Regions from separate parts of the Arthrobacter sp. V1I9 genome, predicted to be linked through region 4. Evidence: riboswitches for the same ligand, from Rfam matches in the RefSeq annotation. Region 4 holds a riboswitch; each other region holds the start of a gene.
What was found. Region 4 has a riboswitch for thiamine pyrophosphate ahead of QFZ70_RS05660 (FAD-dependent oxidoreductase). Riboswitches for the same ligand answer to the same signal wherever they lie in the genome.

Region 1 (3,893 bases), 1.1 Mb from region 4:
ACTGATGGGACCTCTGGGTTGCGGGATCTTCATGATGCTCCTTCGGGCGGCAGCGGTGCTGCCGGTGCTGCGCCGTCGACGGTGGCGGCTTCGGTCAAGGCTGTGATTTCAGGTCACGTTTGCGGCTGCGCCGTGGGGTGGTGCGGGGAGAAAGCAGGATGGCGAGGATGATCATGGCGAGGCCCAGGGCAAGGTGCAGCCAGTTGTCGGCGCCGTTGAGGGGGACAAAGTTTGCTGGGGTCTCATCGCCCACCAGGAGGCCGTACAGCCACAGGACGAGGTAGATGACGCCCCCGTAAATGAGGAAGCTCCTTGCCTGTTGGTGGGTCCTCGCCAACAGCAGTCCGGCCGCCCCGAAGGCCAGGTGCACGATGTTGTGCAGGACCGACACCTGGAAGACACCCATAAGCAGGGCTCCCGAACCGTGTCCGGCCATGCCCAGCGATTCGTAATTACTGGTGATCCCGGGGATGAACCCCAGGATACCCACCAGCAGGAAGAGGGCACCCGTTGCAAGGGCCGCCTTTTGCAGGCCTGTCCTCGCTCCGGTGGCGCGGATGCTGACTGTCATGACCTGTCTCCTCAAAAGCTTGGAGACAACATAGTAAGCATGATTACTAATATAAGCTAAGTGGGGCCATCAGCCGCTGCCCGCAATTTCCGCGGCCGCTGGTGGCCCTTAATCCTCCAGGGCGCTCCACACATAGGGGTTTGGATGGTGCCCGCCGCGACGGCCGTGCTCGTACCCCTGCTGCCAGGCATTCCCGACGGCGGACACCAGTTCCGCCAGCAGGGGATAGTAAGGGTGGTCCGGGCCGATGTAGATCATTTCCTCCGCGGCCTTGTCCACCGCCGCCCGCACCTGGTTGTCGGCTGCATTACCGAGCATGGCGCCCCTCCTTTGGAACTTCCTGCCACCCGCTTTGAATGTACTCCGGGCGTTCCTGGGGGTCCATCGCGCCCGTTGAGGCCCCGCGTCAGTCCGTGCGCATGGAGCTGAGGACCTCGCGCAGGGCCTGTACCACCAGGTTGTGGTCCTGCACTTGGGGAAGCCCTGAAACAGTTACCGTAGCCACCGCGCCCACGCCAGTGACGTACACGGGGAACGAGCCGCCGTGCGCGGCGTACCGGCTCTGATCGAACCAGCCCTGGTCCTCAATCCGTCCGCCGCCGAGCCGGGCGCGCAGCCCCACCAGCAGGGAGGGCGCCTCGTACCTGGCGGCGGTGCGCTGTTTGGCCCGGATCCAGTGCTCGTTGTCCGGGGTGGCACCGGTCAGGGCCACATGGAACAGGACCTGCTCGCCCTTGGTGATGTCAATGGCGATGGGGAACTGGCCCTCCTTGCCCAACTCCACGAGCAGCAGCCCCAGGTTCAGTGCATCGTCCATGGAGAAGCCAGGAAACTGGAGCTCCCGGATTTCGCCCTCAATCCGGGCGATAAGCACTTGCAGCGAACCTTCCGGCTGGGTGGCATCGGAATCCGGATCGAACTCAGTCACATGCGGGGAATTGGCAGTCATGGCCCACAATCTACCCCTCCTCCGGTGTAAACTGGACCCCGCCCACCAGGGCAAATATTTACCAACAGAAACATTCAACGACAGGGGAGCGCCGCCGTCGGGGCATCACTGGCCAAGCCAGGATCCGCAGGTGGGCGCTGAGAGTGCGGACAGCCGCAGACCCTCGAACCTGATCCGGTTAGTACCGGCGCAAGGGAGTCGAGTTCTCGAAGTACTGCAGCGGCGTGCCGTTGCAATACTTTCCCCTCCTGTTCCTCAGGAGGATCGCATGGCAACTACAGCAATCAAGAAGACCACCAGCAGGTCCTGGCGCGTCGTGGACATCGTGGTGGCGGCGTTGATCGCCATCGCTGGCGGCGTCATTTTCTGGGCCTGGTCCCAGGGGGCGGCCGCAGTCTCGGCGCCCATGAACGCCCTATACCCGCCGCTGACCGGATTGTTGGCCGGCGGGTGGATGATCCCCGCGGTGCTGGGCATGCTCATCATCCGCAAGCCGGGAGCCGCACTCTTTTGCGAGACTGTTGCAGCCACCGGCGAACTGCTCATGGGCTCGCAGTACGGCGCCTCCGTGCTGTTCTCCGGGTTTGTCCAGGGTTTGGGTGCCGAGATCATCTTCGCGATTTTTGTGTACCGGAAGTTCAACCTGCCGGTTTCCCTGCTCGCCGGCGCTGCTGCCGGGCTGTTCTGCGGCCTGAATGACTCCTTCGCGCCCTGGGGCTGGAACATCGCCTATTCCGGCGGGGACAAGCTTGCCTACATCGTCTTCACCGCGATCTCCGGTGCCGTCATCGCAGGCGCGCTGTCCTGGATCGCCACCCGCGGCCTGGCGAAGACCGGAGTCCTGAGCTCCTTCGCGTCGCGCAGGGCAGCTACGGAGCCAGTCCTCTCCTGATGACAGCTCCTTCCCTTCACGGCGCGTCGGTGGCGGCGCGGCCGGCTGCCGTCACCGCCCGCGGCTGGGGCTGGCGGCATGCCGGGCGGTCCAGGCCCGCTGTCCGTGCCCTTGACCTGGACATCCGGCCGGGGGAGCGCGTGCTCCTGCTGGGCCCGTCCGGGGCAGGCAAGTCCACCCTCCTCCATGCCTTGGCCGGGGTGCTGGGGGACGCTGACGACACCGATGACGGCGGCGCGGCCGGGGATTCCGACGAGTCCGGTTCGCTGCTGATTGACGGCGCCTCCCCCCGCGAGCAGCGCGGCAGGGCCGGACTGATGCAGCAGGACCCGGAGACGCAGGTGGTCCTCTCGCGGGTAGGTGACGATGTCGCCTTCGGCGCCGAGAACCTCGCCGTGCCCCGCGCCGACATCTGGGCCCGCGTGCATGAGGCGCTGGACGACGTCGGGCTCTCCCACCTGCCGCTGGACCACCCGACGTCGGCCCTGTCCGGCGGGCAGAAACAGCGGCTGGCGCTCGCGGGCATCCTTGCCATGCGGCCGGGGCTGCTCCTCCTCGACGAGCCGACGGCCAACCTGGATCCCGCCGGGGTGGTGGAGGTGCGTGACGCCGTTGGCCGTTGCCTCGACAAAACCGGGGCAACGCTGGTGGTGGTGGAGCACCGCGTGTCTGTCTGGAAGGACCTGGTGGACCGGATCGTGGTGCTGCAGCCCGGCTCTTTGACGGATCCTGCCGTGCTGCTGGATGGGCCGCCGGACCAGGTTCTCAGGGAAGCCCGGAGCATGCTTATGGCGGCCGGGGTTTGGGTGCCTGGCCACGTTCCGGCTACGCGTCTGCGTGCGGCGGATCCTGCTCCCGGCAACGGGGACCTGCTGCTTGCCGCCGAGGAACTTGCCGTATCGCGGGAACGTGCCCGCCGCAAGGGTTTTCGCAAACTTGCGCCCGTGCCGGTGCAACAGGGCATTTCCGCGCAGGTCCGGGCAGGGCAGGCCCTGGCCATTACCGGGCCCAACGGCGCAGGGAAATCCACGTTCGCACTGACCCTCGCAGGGCTGCTGCAGCCTGTCGACGGCAAGGTTTCCGCCACCCTGGCGCTAAGTCGCGGTGCGGGCATTGACCCGTTTAAATGGAAGGCGGAGCAGCTGATCGAGCGCGTGGGCACGGTGTTCCAGGAACCCGAGCACCAGTTTGTCACCGGGAACGTGCTGGACGAACTGCGCTTTGGCCCGCGGCATCTTGGGCACGGCGAGGACCGGGTGGATGAACTGCTGGAGCGGCTCCGGCTCACCGAACTCGTTGACGCAAATCCGTATACGCTCTCGGGCGGCGAAAAGAGGCGGCTCTCGGTGGCTACAGTCCTGGCCGCGCATCCCCAGGTCCTGGTCCTGGATGAACCCACCTTCGGGCAGGACGCCAACACCTGGGCGGAGCTGGCATCGTTCCTGTCCGAACTCCTGGACGCCGGCACCGCCGTGGTGTCC
Region 2 (3,893 bases), 320 kb from region 4:
TGGTGGGCCGGCAGCCCTGCGACCTTCAGGCGGTCCGCGAGAGCCCCGACGTCGTCTCCGGACGGCACCTCGATGAGTACCTCGCCGAGGCCGAGTGTGTCCTTGCGGGGCCCGGCGCCACGGCTGTTCCAGACATTCATGGCCATGTGGTGGTGGTAGCCGCCGGCGGAGACAAACAATGCCTGCCCGTGCCAGCCCGCGGTCTTTTCAAACCCAAGGATTCCTACATAGAAGTCCCGTGCCGACTGGACGTCGCCCACCTGAAGATGGACGTGGCCCACTCCCGCCACGCTTCCACGCTGGCGCTCGAGGGATTCTTCGGTGAGGTGCTGTTCCAGGTAGCGCTGCGGCGGCAGGGCCAGGCTATCCATGACCACGTCCGTGCCGTTCCAGGACCAGTTGCTCCGCGGCCGGTCCCAGTACAGCTCGATGCCGTTACCCTCCGGGTCGTTGAAGTAGAAGGCCTCACTGACGAGGTGATCGGCGCTGCCCGTGAACGAGCGGGGCTCGAACTGTGCCGCGGTGGCGATGGTGGCTGCGAGGTCTGCCTGGTTGTCAAACAGCAGCGCCGTATGGAAGAGGCCGGCCTCTCCCCTGCCCGGGAGGTTCAGCCCGGGAGCGGGCGCAAGGTGGACCAGGGGCTTCTGCAGGCGGCCGAGGTAGATTCCGCCGTCCTGCTCGGCGACAACCTCAAGCCCAAGGGCCCGCTGGTAGTAATCGGTCATAACCTTCATGTCGCCGACCTTGAGCATCACGGCGCCCATGGTGAGGTCGGCGGGAAGAAGGTCCTGGCTTGCGGCTTCTGCAGTCATGTGGGAACTCCCGGTGCTGGGGCCCTTTGGGGTGGGGGCCTATGACTATTAAAATTACTTGAAGCTTCAATTTATTCCAAGTGCCGCAAAAGTTCCTCCCGATGCCGGCATCAACGAAGGACGCGGCCGCCCAGCACAACGTGTGCCAGCCCGCTGACCGTTTCCGGAACCTTCCGCGGATCCTCCCTGCACAGCACGACGTCGGCGCGGGCTCCCTCCTGCAGACCCTCGGCGCCCAGCCACTCCCGGGCGCCCCAGCAGGCGGCGTCGAGGGCAGCGGCCATGGGAAGCCCTGCGTGATGGAGGGCAAGGATTTCATCGGCGATCCTGCCGTGCCGTATGACGCTGCCGGCATCGGTACCGGCGTAGATCTGCACCCCCGCCGCGTACGCCTCCAGCACCCGCTCCGCCCGGCGCTCCCACAGCGCGCGCATGTGTGCGGCGTAGCGGGGAAACTTGGGCTCCGCCTGCGCGGCGATGTCCGGGAACGTGGCGATGTTGATGAGGGTGGGAACGATGGGTACGCCCTGCTCCACGAACCGCGGGAGGTGCCGCGGCAGGAGCCCGGTGGCGTGTTCGATGCAGTCGATACCCGCGTCCAGCATTTGGTCCAGGGTGTCTTCGGCAAAGCAATGCGCGGTGATCCGGGCGCCTTCGTCATGCACCGCCTGGACAGCGTCCCTAACGACGGCGGCGGGAAACGACGGCGCCAGGTCACCGGCGCCGCGGTCGATCCAGTCCCCCACAAGCTTGACCCAGCCGTCGCCGTCCCGGGCCTGCTTCCGGACGGCTTCCACCAGGCCGTCCGGTTCAACTTCCTCAGCGAAACCCCGTAAGTACCGGCCGGTCCTGGCTAGATGCCTGCCGGCCCGGATCAGCACCGGCGCGTCGCGGCTGTCCTGCAGGAAGCGGGTGTCAGCAGGGGAACCGGCGTCCCGGGCCAGCAGTGTGCCTGCGTTCAGGTCCGTCCGGGCCTGTTCCTCCGCCGTCGCAGGATCCACCGCGCCGCCGGGTCCCAGCCCGATGTGGCAGTGGGCATCAACGAAGCCCGGAAGCACCCAGCCGTCCAGGACCCGTCCGGGAACGTGCGGCGGCCGGGTGAAGGTCAACAGCCCGTCAACGGACCACAGTCCCCGCCGCACGGTGTCCGGCCCGGTGAGCACCGGGCCGCTGAATTCTATAATTTCCGCCATTTGGTCCCTCTTCCTCGCCAGTCAGGCTAGCACCGGCAATGTGACAAGCCGCTCCCGGACGGCTGTGGTAGCTTCGTTCCTGACCACACGGGTGCCCCTGCAGGGGCTGAGATCGGGCTAACGCAGCCTGCGACCGTTGAACCTGTCCGGGTAATGCCGGCGAAGGAAGTGAGTATTCCCTTGAGTACACCAAAAGCACAGCTGAGCCCTGCCCACATTCCGTCCGGTATGACGGCCGGCGGCCAGGACCAGCCACTTGTTACCCAGTCGCTGAAGTCCCATTCGCTGGCCTATATCCACGATGAAACCTCTGGTATCCGGGTGCCCGTCACTGAGATTTCCCTGGCGGACTCGCCAAACGGCGAGGCCAACGGCCCGTTTCGCACCTACCGGACGGCCGGCCCGGGAAGCGACCCCGTCCGTGGACTCAACCCCTTCCGCGCCGAGTGGATAGCAGCACGTGGAGACACGGAAACCTACGGCGGCAGGGGACGGAACCTGTTCGATGACGGCCGCTCGGCTGTCCGCCGCGGTGCCGCCAGCGTGGAGTGGAAGGGCACGCCGCCCGTGCCGAGCCGCGCCATCGAAGGCAGGACGGTGACGCAGATGCACTATGCACGGCAGGGCACCATCACGCCGGAAATGCGTTTCGTGGCGCTGCGGGAGAACTGCGATGTGGAACTGGTCCGCAGCGAACTGGCTGCCGGCCGCGCCATCATTCCCAACAACATCAACCACCCCGAGTCCGAACCCATGATCATCGGCAAGGCCTTCCTGGTGAAGATCAACGCCAACATCGGCAACTCGGCCGTCACCAGTTCCATCGCGGAAGAGGTGGACAAGCTGCAGTGGGCCACGCAGTGGGGCGCTGACACCGTCATGGACCTGTCCACCGGCGACGATATCCACACCACCAGGGAATGGATCATCCGCAACTCGCCGGTTCCGATCGGCACCGTCCCCATCTACCAGGCCCTTGAGAAGGTCAACGGCGAAGCGAACGCGCTGACCTGGGAAATATTCCGCGATACCGTCATAGAGCAGTGCGAACAAGGCGTGGACTACATGACCATCCACGCCGGAGTCCTGCTCCGGTACGTTCCCCTGACCGCCAACCGGGTGACCGGCATCGTGTCCCGCGGCGGGTCGATCATGGCAGGCTGGTGCCTGGCGCATCACCGCGAAAACTTCCTTTACACGCACTTCGACGAGCTTTGCCAAATCTTCGCCAGGTACGACGTCGCGTTTTCGTTGGGCGACGGCCTGCGACCCGGCGCGACGGCGGACGCCAACGATGCCGCGCAGTTCGCCGAACTGGACACCCTGGCCGAGCTGACGCAGCGCGCCTGGGAATACGACGTGCAGGTGATGGTGGAGGGCCCCGGCCACATACCGTTCCACCTGGTCCGGGAGAACGTCGAACGCCAGCAGGAGCTGTGCAAGGGGGCGCCCTTCTACACGTTGGGGCCGCTGGTTACCGACGTGGCGCCGGGGTACGACCACATCACGTCTGCCATCGGTGCCACGGAGATCGCCCGCTACGGCACCGCCATGTTGTGCTACGTCACCCCCAAGGAACATCTTGGCCTGCCCAACAAGGACGACGTCAAAACAGGGGTGATCACCTACAAGATTGCGGCGCACGCAGCAGACCTCGCCAAGGGCCACCCGGGTGCGCACGAACGCGATGACGCGCTGTCCAAGGCGCGGTTCGAGTTCCGCTGGCGGGACCAGTTCGCGTTGTCCCTCGATCCCGTGACGGCCGAGGCATTCCACGACGAGACCCTTCCTGCGGAACCCGCCAAAACCGCGCACTTCTGCTCCATGTGTGGTCCAAAGTTCTGCTCGATGAGGATCAGCCAGGATATCCGGGACGAATACGGTTCAG
Region 3 (3,893 bases), 470 kb from region 4:
ATCTCCTCAGTGCTGTTTCCTGGACGCCGTGGGGCGCCAAGACGATTGTAATGCGGTTAAAAGAACAGTGGAGCGGACCATCTGGCCCGCTCCACCGCTTCAGAACTAGTTGTTACTCTGCAGCTGCAGCAGCAACGATGTTGACCACGCGACGACCGCGGCGGGTTCCGAATTCAACGGCTCCCGGGGTCAGTGCGAACAGGGTGTCGTCGCCGCCACGGCCAACGCCGGCGCCCGGGTGGAAGTGGGTGCCGCGCTGGCGGACGATGATCTCGCCTGCGGAAACAACCTGGCCGCCGAAGCGCTTTACGCCGAGGTACTGAGCGTTGGAATCACGACCGTTGCGAGTGGAGCTCGCGCCCTTTTTATGTGCCATTTGAAATGCCTGCCTCTAAATTCTGGGGATCTGCTGAAAAACCTGAACAGTAACGAAGGTTACTGGATACCAGTGATCTTGACCTTGGTCAGTTCCTGGCGGTGACCCTGGCGCTTCTTGTAGCCGGTCTTGTTCTTGAACTTCTGGATCACAATCTTCGGACCACGGAGGTCGTTCAGGATCTCAGCCGTAACAGTTACCTTGGCCAGGTCAGCAGCGGCGGTGGTGACCTTGTCACCATCAACCAGGAGCAGCGCGGGCAGCTGAATGGTGCTGCCAGCTCCACCGGCGACGCGGTTCAGGGTAACGAAGTCTCCAACGGAAACCTTCTCTTGCCGGCCGCCTGCGCGGACAATCGCGTACACCACTTGGGAACTCACTTCTCTCGACGTTTATTACAAAATTTGCGTGCGGAACCGGCCATGAAAGCCTGGTTTCTCGCTGTGCCTCAACGCCGTGGGGTCATAACCCAAGTGTTGGCGTAAGCACCGAAGATCCAGAATACGCTAATTTTGTCTCCGGCCGCAAATGAGGCTGGTCCCGGCCGATTGTCTGTGATAGTTACCACAGTTCAACTCCGGCGTCCGCACCATGCCCCACCATAGTACCGGCCAACCCGCTCGCGAGTGGTCAGGAGTGGAGGCGCGGCGCGTCGAAGAAGTCCACCTCCAGCCGGCAGGACTGCTTGAAGGCCGTGACCATGGCCAACCGGTCCGCGGCGGAGGCCTTGCGCCCCGCTTCATCCACTATTGCTACGGCCCTCCGGGTGGCAGCTGCGAAGTCTTCGTCGGCGTAGGTGCGCAGCCAGTTGGCATAAGGGTGCGCCGGAGGTTCGCCGGCGGCAACGAACTGGGCGTGCAGCGTTGCCCCCACCTCCGCGTAGAGCCAGAAGCAGGGCAGGACGGCCGCCGCCAGAACCGCGTAGCTGCCCGACGCCGATGCCGCGGTCAGGTGGTCCACGTAGGACTTGGTCACCGGGCCCAGCCGGGGCCGGACCTTCCGCGTGGCCAGCCACGAGCGGTGGAGCTCCGACTCGACCTCGAGGCACTGCCCTGCTGAGGCCGCCCAGAAGAGCTGTTCTGCCTCGGTGGGTGCAAGCGCACTCGCCCTGGCCAGTACGCGCGAATAGCCGTTGAGGTAGATGGCGTCCTGTGCAAGGTAATACGCAAACTTATGCTCCTCCAACCTGCCTGAAGCCAGGTTGCGGATGAAGTCCAAGGCATGGATGTCATCCAGGTACTGCTGCGCTTCGCCCCGGAGTTGTGCCGCGAAGCTCCCTTTGGAAGGCTGCGGCCGGAGGTGATGGAAGTGGTGCACGGGCCCGCTGCCCGTTCCCACCTCCAGCGCTTCGGATGCCTCAAGAGCGCCGGCGAGCCAGGGCTTGACCTCCCGGAGGGACGCTTCCCAGTTCCCCAGCCGCGCCTGGGCGGTTGCCATTGCGGACGAGAGCGAACAGCCGGTGCCGTGGCTGTTCCGGGTTTCCAGCCGCTCCCCCTGCACCACCACCACTTCATTGGAGAGCAGGCCGGTGGTGCTGACCAGCGCATCGGGGCACTCGTTGCCCTCCAGGTGGCCGCCCTTGACCAGCACTGTTGCGCCCGTGGCAGCGGCGAGGGCGCGGCCCTGTTCCACTGCCCCGGCCCAACTGTCCTGCAGATCCCCGCCAACGAGCATGGCGAGCTCCGCCAGGTTGGGGGTAATGAGGTGGGCAAGCGGCAGGAGCGCGCGCAGTGCCGCTTCCGCGGACTCCTGCAGGAGGCGGTCACCACTGGTGGCAACCATCACCGGGTCCAGGACCACGACGGCGGGACGCACCTTCCGGACCCACGCCCCCACCGCCTCGATCACCTCGGCGTTGCCCAGCATCCCGATTTTCACGGCATCTATGCCGATGTCGTCACTGATGGCATCCAGCTGCTCAACCAGGAACGCGGCAGGGGGCACGTGAACGGACCGGACACCGTGCGTGTTCTGGGCGGTGAGGGCAGTAATGGCAGCCATCCCGTAGCCTCCGAGCGCTGCGATGCTCTTCAGGTCGGCCTGGATGCCGGCGCCGCCGGAAGGATCGGAGCCGGCGATGGAGAGGACCCGTGGTATTTGCCGGCCTGGTGTTGTTGGTGCCGCAGTGAAGGTTGCCGGGGAGGCAGTGGGCATTACAAGAGTCGCAGACAAGAGACATCCCTTCGCCGGTGCTAACCGGACAGGTTCAACGGGTGTGGATCTCAGCCGGCTCTCTGCGCGGCACCCCGTGTCGTTTCCCCAGCCTAGCTTTTTTGCCAGGCGCAGTCCGAAGGTGACACATTGCGACCGGCACCTGCTCTTCGTTCCCTGCTTAGGCCGAGACTGCACTTCATCTACTGGAGTTAACGCAGGATGCCCGGCCGGCCACTGCTGTGGCTGACCGGGCATTCCGTACTGGTGGCTCCTAGAGCTCCGAGGCAGGCACCCCTACGCCCAGGATGATGGGCGCATCGGCCGGCTTTGCTGCCGGTTTTTCGGTGCCTGCGCTTCCTCCACTGGAGTCCGCGGTACCGGCCGGCGCCGGGGCCTTTGCCTCGTGCGTATGCCCTGTGCTGGCCGCCGCCACGCTTTCATGGTGCTGCACTGTGGTTTCGTTGGCAGCTCCCTGGGCACGGCTGGCACTGCGGTTGCGCCGCGGCCGGCGCTGCCGGGACTGCTCCAGAGTGTGGTCGGTGTAGTCCTTGGCGGGTGCTGCAGCAGCGGCTGAAGCAACCGGCACCTGTGCGGGCTGGACCGGTTCCCCGCGCTCCGCCGGCTTCTCCTCCGGTTCTGCCTGCTCGGGCTGCGCTTCCGCTCTCGCCGGCTGGCCGAGGTGGGCGAAGGCTTCAGCGAGCCGGTCCAGGGTCAGAGCCGGTTTCGGCTGCTGCTCTTCAGCGTGCTCAACGAAGGGCAACACCACCTTCTCACCGCCGAAGGTGAGCACGGCAGCCGGACGCGTATCGTCGTCGCGCCTTGCAGCGTCCACTGCAGGGGCTGGCTGCTCCGCAGCCGCCTGCCTGGCTGCCGCCACTTCGTCGTCGTGCAGGTGGGCTGCATGTGCTGCGGCGGCGATGTTGGCGAGGGCCAACCGGGTAGCCTCCGCCTTGGCGTGCCGCTCAGCGTCCGTGGGGTCGGGCTGGACCGTGTGGACGTGCACGGCAACTGCCGGGGCAATGTCCGGCTGCTGGCCGCCGCGGCCCCGCCGCCGTTTGCGGTCCGGACGTACGCCCGGCTGGCTGCTGTCGATGCGCGGGGCCTCGTTGCGGTGGCTTTCGCTGCGGGCTTCGGGACGGCTGTCTGACCGCTGGACGTGGTGCTCAGCCGCCACGATGTTGGCCCGCCGGTGCTCCACGGGGTCGTCGTGGGTGACAATGCCGCGGCCGGCGCACGTTTCGCACTGCTCGCCGAATACTTCCAGCAGCCCGGTGCCCATCCGCTTGCGCGTCATCTGCACCAGGCCGAGGGACGTCACTTCGGCAACCTGGTGTTTGGTGCGGTCGCGTCCCAGGCACTCCAC
Region 4 (3,893 bases):
CTCGCAGATCACCAGCACAAAGCGGTCCACCAGGCGGCGCAGCGGCGCGGTGGTGTGGGCGTAGGCGGCACCGATGGCCGACTGGTCAGCGTCCTCCGGCAGGGAGCCGTCAAAGGCGGTGTAGGCGGCGCCCCGGAACAGCATGCCGGCTGAGTGCATAATGGCCAGCTGGCGGGGTTCGGTGGGGTCCAGGCTGCGCAGGTATTCGCCGTAACTGACTTCGCCATCCCAGGGCTTGCCAAGAACCTCGGTCTGCAGCCGAAAGTGGTTCAGGGAGCGCTCATCCGGGGCCGGCATGGTGCGCAGGATGCCCACCTTCCCAGCCAGCATGAGCTGAGCCGCCGCCATCCCTGTCATGAGGGATATCTGGGCGTTCCAGTCCTCCACCGGAAGCTGGGGAGCGGCGGCAATCCGGTAGCCGCCGTCGGGAAGCTGGACAATCTCCTGTTCCGGCATGTTCAGGCTCGCGCCGCCCCGGGCCCGTTCCAGCTCCACGCGCTTGAGCCCCACCTCTTTGAGGAGCTGCAGTACCGGCGAGGCGGAGCCGGCATCGAGTTCGGCCTGCACCCCTTTATAGCTGAGCTTCGCGCGGCTGCGCATCCTGGCCCGTTTCACGGTCACCGAGTTCACCTCGGCGGCGCTGTCCAGGCGGAAGTCCCAGACGAAGGCAGAACAGTCCTGGCCGGGGAGGAGGCTGCCGGCCTGTTCGCTGATCACTTCCGGATGCAGCGGGATCCGCCCGTCGGGGGCGTAGAAGGTCTGGCCCCGGCGTCGCGTTTCTGCGTCCAGGGGCCCGCCGGGGTTCACAAAGGCGGGGACATCCGCAATCGCGTACAGCACGTGGTAGCCATCGCCGTCGGCTTCAATAAACAGCGCCTGGTCCAGGTCCGTGGACGACGCCGGATCGATGGTGATGAAGTCGACGCCGGTGAGGTCCTCGTCAGGGAGCTGCAGGGACTCAACTGCCGCTTTCGCGTCAGCCACCGCGTCCTCAGGGTAGGAGCCCGGCAGCTCGAGCTCGGTCCGCAGGGCGCCCAGAGCTTCCTCGAGCGCGTTGGTGTGCTCGTGGACGTTGGGACCCAGCCGATGGTATGACACGAAAATCAGCCTAGCCCGAATTCACGCCATAGTGCAGGCACCGGGCCCGGAGTGCCGTTGCTTGCCCTACCGCGGTACCGCGCCTTCGGAGGTGGTAGGTGGCAGGCAGCGGGTGTCAGGAGTTGGGGACATTTAGGGCGGCGAGCAGCGACGCTGCGGCGGCTGCCGGATCGCTGGCCTCCGTAATGGCGCGGACCACCACAATCCGGCGGGCGCCCGCTTCCACCACCTGCTCCACGTTGCTTTGGTCGATGCCGCCGATCGCAAACCAGGGAACACCGCCGTCGGGCTGCCCATCCTGCCCTGAACGCGCAGCTTCGGCGGCATACCGCACCAGCTCGAGCCCGACGGCGGCCCGCCCGGGCTTGGTGGGGGTTGCCCAGACCGGGCCGACGCAGAAGTAGTCCAGCCCCGCGGGGGCTGCGGCCGCAGCGAGGGCGGCGTCCACCTGCGCCGGGCTGTGGCTGGACAGGCCGATGGCCGCGTTGCCGTTGAGCAAGGTTCGCGCGGCGCCCAGCGGCAGGTCTTTTTGGCCGATGTGGAATACCGGCGAGCCGGACAGAATAGCGATGTCCGCCCTGTCGTTGACCGCCCACAGCCGGCCGTGTCGTTCTGCCGCCTCCTTGAGGACTGCCAGGAGCTCCAGCTCCTCCGCTGCCTCAATGGACTTGTCCCGAAGCTGGATGATGTCCACCCCGCCGGCAAATGCTGCATCGACGAACTGGTCAAAGTCGCCGCGGTCCGTGCGGGAATCCGTGCAGAGGTAGAGGCGGGCGGCGTGGAGGCCGTTGCTGACCTTGGCATTGCTGAGGACATCGGTGCCGGCGGCGGGGGTATGGGTCACATTCATGGGGAAAAGACTAGTTCCTCTACACTTGCCTCGTACTGCGGGAGCCCGCGGCAGCTGTCACAAAGCGCCGGGCTGAGAGGGCGTCAGAGCCGACCGCTTGACCTGATCCGGTTAATGCCGGCGTAGGGAAGGAGACACATGCGCGTACCATCCAACTGCCCTGTAGACAGCACGCCCGGGCGCACGGACGGCATTATCCAGGCCGATGTGGCAGTCATCGGCGGCGGAGTCATCGGCCACAGCATCGCCTGGGAGGCGAAGCGCTCCGGCCGCGCAGTGGTGGTCATTGACGACGCACCGGGCTCCGGGGCCAGCTGGGCTGCCGCCGGAATGCTCGCTCCGGTCAGCGAACTGCACTACCAGGAGGAGGACCTCCTGGAACTCATGCTGGACGCCTCGGCCCGCTGGCCGGCTTTCGCCGCCCGACTCGCCGCGGCATCCGGGGCAGATCCGGGATACATCACGACGCCGACCCTCGCCGTGGGTGCCGACGCCGCCGACCGCCGTGCGCTGATGGACCTGCGCGCAGTCCAGCAGGCAAACGGCCTTTCCGTTGAACCGCTGACCATCCGGACTGCCCGGCAGCGCGAGCCACTTCTCAGTCCCGGGATTGCCTGCGCGCTGGACACCCCCGCAGACCACCAGGTGGATCCGCGGCTGCTGGTGGCCTGCCTGCAGGCTGCCTTGACCGGCGACGGTGCGGGGGACGGGGTCGGGAACAGGAACGGAGCCGCGGGGCCCGGCACTTCAGCAGCGGGCGCCGTCGACGATCACGCGGTCCTGGCCCGCGCTGCCGGTCTGTTGTGGCACGACGGAGCCGTTGCCGGCGTACGCCTCGCAGGCGGCGGAACGGTGCTGGCCGCCGAAACGGTCGTGGCGAACGGGCTGCATGCGGCAGCCCTGGAAGCACTACCCAAAGACTTGCACCTGCCGCTCCGGCCAGTCCACGGGGACATCCTGCGCCTCGCAGTTCCCGGCCATTTGCAGCCGCTGGTGACGTCCACCGTCCGCGGGCTGGTGCACGGCGTTCCGGTCTACATCGTGCCCCGCCGGGACGGCACGGTGGTGATCGGGGCAACCCAGCGTGAGGATACGCCGTCGGCCGCCGATGCCGTCTCCGCGGGGGGCGTGTACCAGCTCCTTCGCGACGCGCAGGTGCTGGTTCCCGCCGTCGCCGAACTCGAGCTGCTGGAATCCACGGCCCGGGCACGCCCCGGAACTCCGGACAACGCACCGCTGCTGGGGCGGGTTCCCGTCCCCGGCGGAGAGGCCCGTGACTCCGGGCACATTGCCGGCCTCATCATCGCCACCGGGTTCTTCCGCCACGGAGTCCTGCTGGCGCCGGCCGCTGCTGCCGTCTGCCTGGAGCTCCTGGACGGGTATGAAGACCCCCGCTGGGCTGCCTTCAACCCGGGCCGCTTCTCCGCCAAGCCAGGTGCCCGCACTCCTGCCCGCCTTCGCAACACACCGCCCATAAAGGAAACAGCATGAACATCACCTTGAACGGAACCCTGCACGTTGTGCCCGAGGGTGCCTCCATCACCGTGCTCGTCAGCGAGGTCACCGGGCGCCCCCTCGCTGCCAGCGGCCAGGCTACCGACGGCCGGAAACTTGGCGTGGCCGTGGCCCACAATTCGCAGGTCGTGCCCCGCAGCCAGTGGTTTGCCACTGCGCTCGCGGACGGCGACGACGTTGAGCTCGTCACGGCAGTGCAGGGAGGCTGACACCATGACCGAAACCATCACCACCACAAGCCTTGCGGGCCACGACGACCCGTTGGTGATTGACGGCGTCGCACTGACCTCCCGGCTCATCATGGGCACCGGCGGCGCGCCAAGCCTGGACGGACTGGGAGCAGCCCTGCTGGCCTCGGGCACGGGACTGACCACGGTGGCCATGCGGCGGTATTCGGCCGCGGAGACGGGCTCACTCTTCCAGCTGCTCG

Region 1: it holds a riboswitch for thiamine pyrophosphate, as region 4 does, so the genes downstream of both, QFZ70_RS00310 (ECF transporter S component) here and QFZ70_RS05660 (FAD-dependent oxidoreductase) in region 4, are expected to answer to the same signal.
Region 2: it holds a riboswitch for thiamine pyrophosphate, as region 4 does, so the genes downstream of both, thiC (phosphomethylpyrimidine synthase ThiC) here and QFZ70_RS05660 (FAD-dependent oxidoreductase) in region 4, are expected to answer to the same signal.
Region 3: it holds a riboswitch for thiamine pyrophosphate, as region 4 does, so the genes downstream of both, thiD (bifunctional hydroxymethylpyrimidine kinase/phosphomethylpyrimidine kinase) here and QFZ70_RS05660 (FAD-dependent oxidoreductase) in region 4, are expected to answer to the same signal.

The regions. Positions count from the first base shown of each region.
Region 1 is NZ_JAUSYU010000001.1:68,067-71,959, forward strand. It holds gene QFZ70_RS00290 (iron-containing redox enzyme family protein) at 1-33, opposite strand, end outside; gene QFZ70_RS00295 (DUF4383 domain-containing protein) at 95-571, opposite strand; gene QFZ70_RS00300 (hypothetical protein) at 680-889, opposite strand; gene QFZ70_RS00305 (heme-degrading domain-containing protein) at 978-1,520, opposite strand; TPP riboswitch at 1,593-1,734, shown strand; gene QFZ70_RS00310 (ECF transporter S component) at 1,789-2,412, shown strand; gene QFZ70_RS00315 (ABC transporter ATP-binding protein) at 2,412-3,893, shown strand, end outside.
Region 2 is NZ_JAUSYU010000001.1:1,508,797-1,512,689, reverse strand. It holds gene QFZ70_RS07085 (VOC family protein) at 1-812, opposite strand, end outside; gene QFZ70_RS07080 (amidohydrolase family protein) at 923-2,005, opposite strand; TPP riboswitch at 2,083-2,190, shown strand; gene thiC (phosphomethylpyrimidine synthase ThiC) at 2,186-3,893, shown strand, end outside.
Region 3 is NZ_JAUSYU010000001.1:1,653,477-1,657,369, reverse strand. It holds gene rpmA (50S ribosomal protein L27) at 113-376, opposite strand; gene rplU (50S ribosomal protein L21) at 436-744, opposite strand; gene thiD (bifunctional hydroxymethylpyrimidine kinase/phosphomethylpyrimidine kinase) at 1,007-2,530, opposite strand; TPP riboswitch at 2,538-2,635, opposite strand; gene QFZ70_RS07900 (Rne/Rng family ribonuclease) at 2,802-3,893, opposite strand, start outside.
Region 4 is NZ_JAUSYU010000001.1:1,187,835-1,191,727, forward strand. It holds gene QFZ70_RS05650 (RNB domain-containing ribonuclease) at 1-1,098, opposite strand, end outside; gene thiE (thiamine phosphate synthase) at 1,214-1,948, opposite strand; TPP riboswitch at 1,976-2,094, shown strand; gene QFZ70_RS05660 (FAD-dependent oxidoreductase) at 2,087-3,439, shown strand; gene thiS (sulfur carrier protein ThiS) at 3,436-3,672, shown strand; gene QFZ70_RS05670 (thiazole synthase) at 3,677-3,893, shown strand, end outside.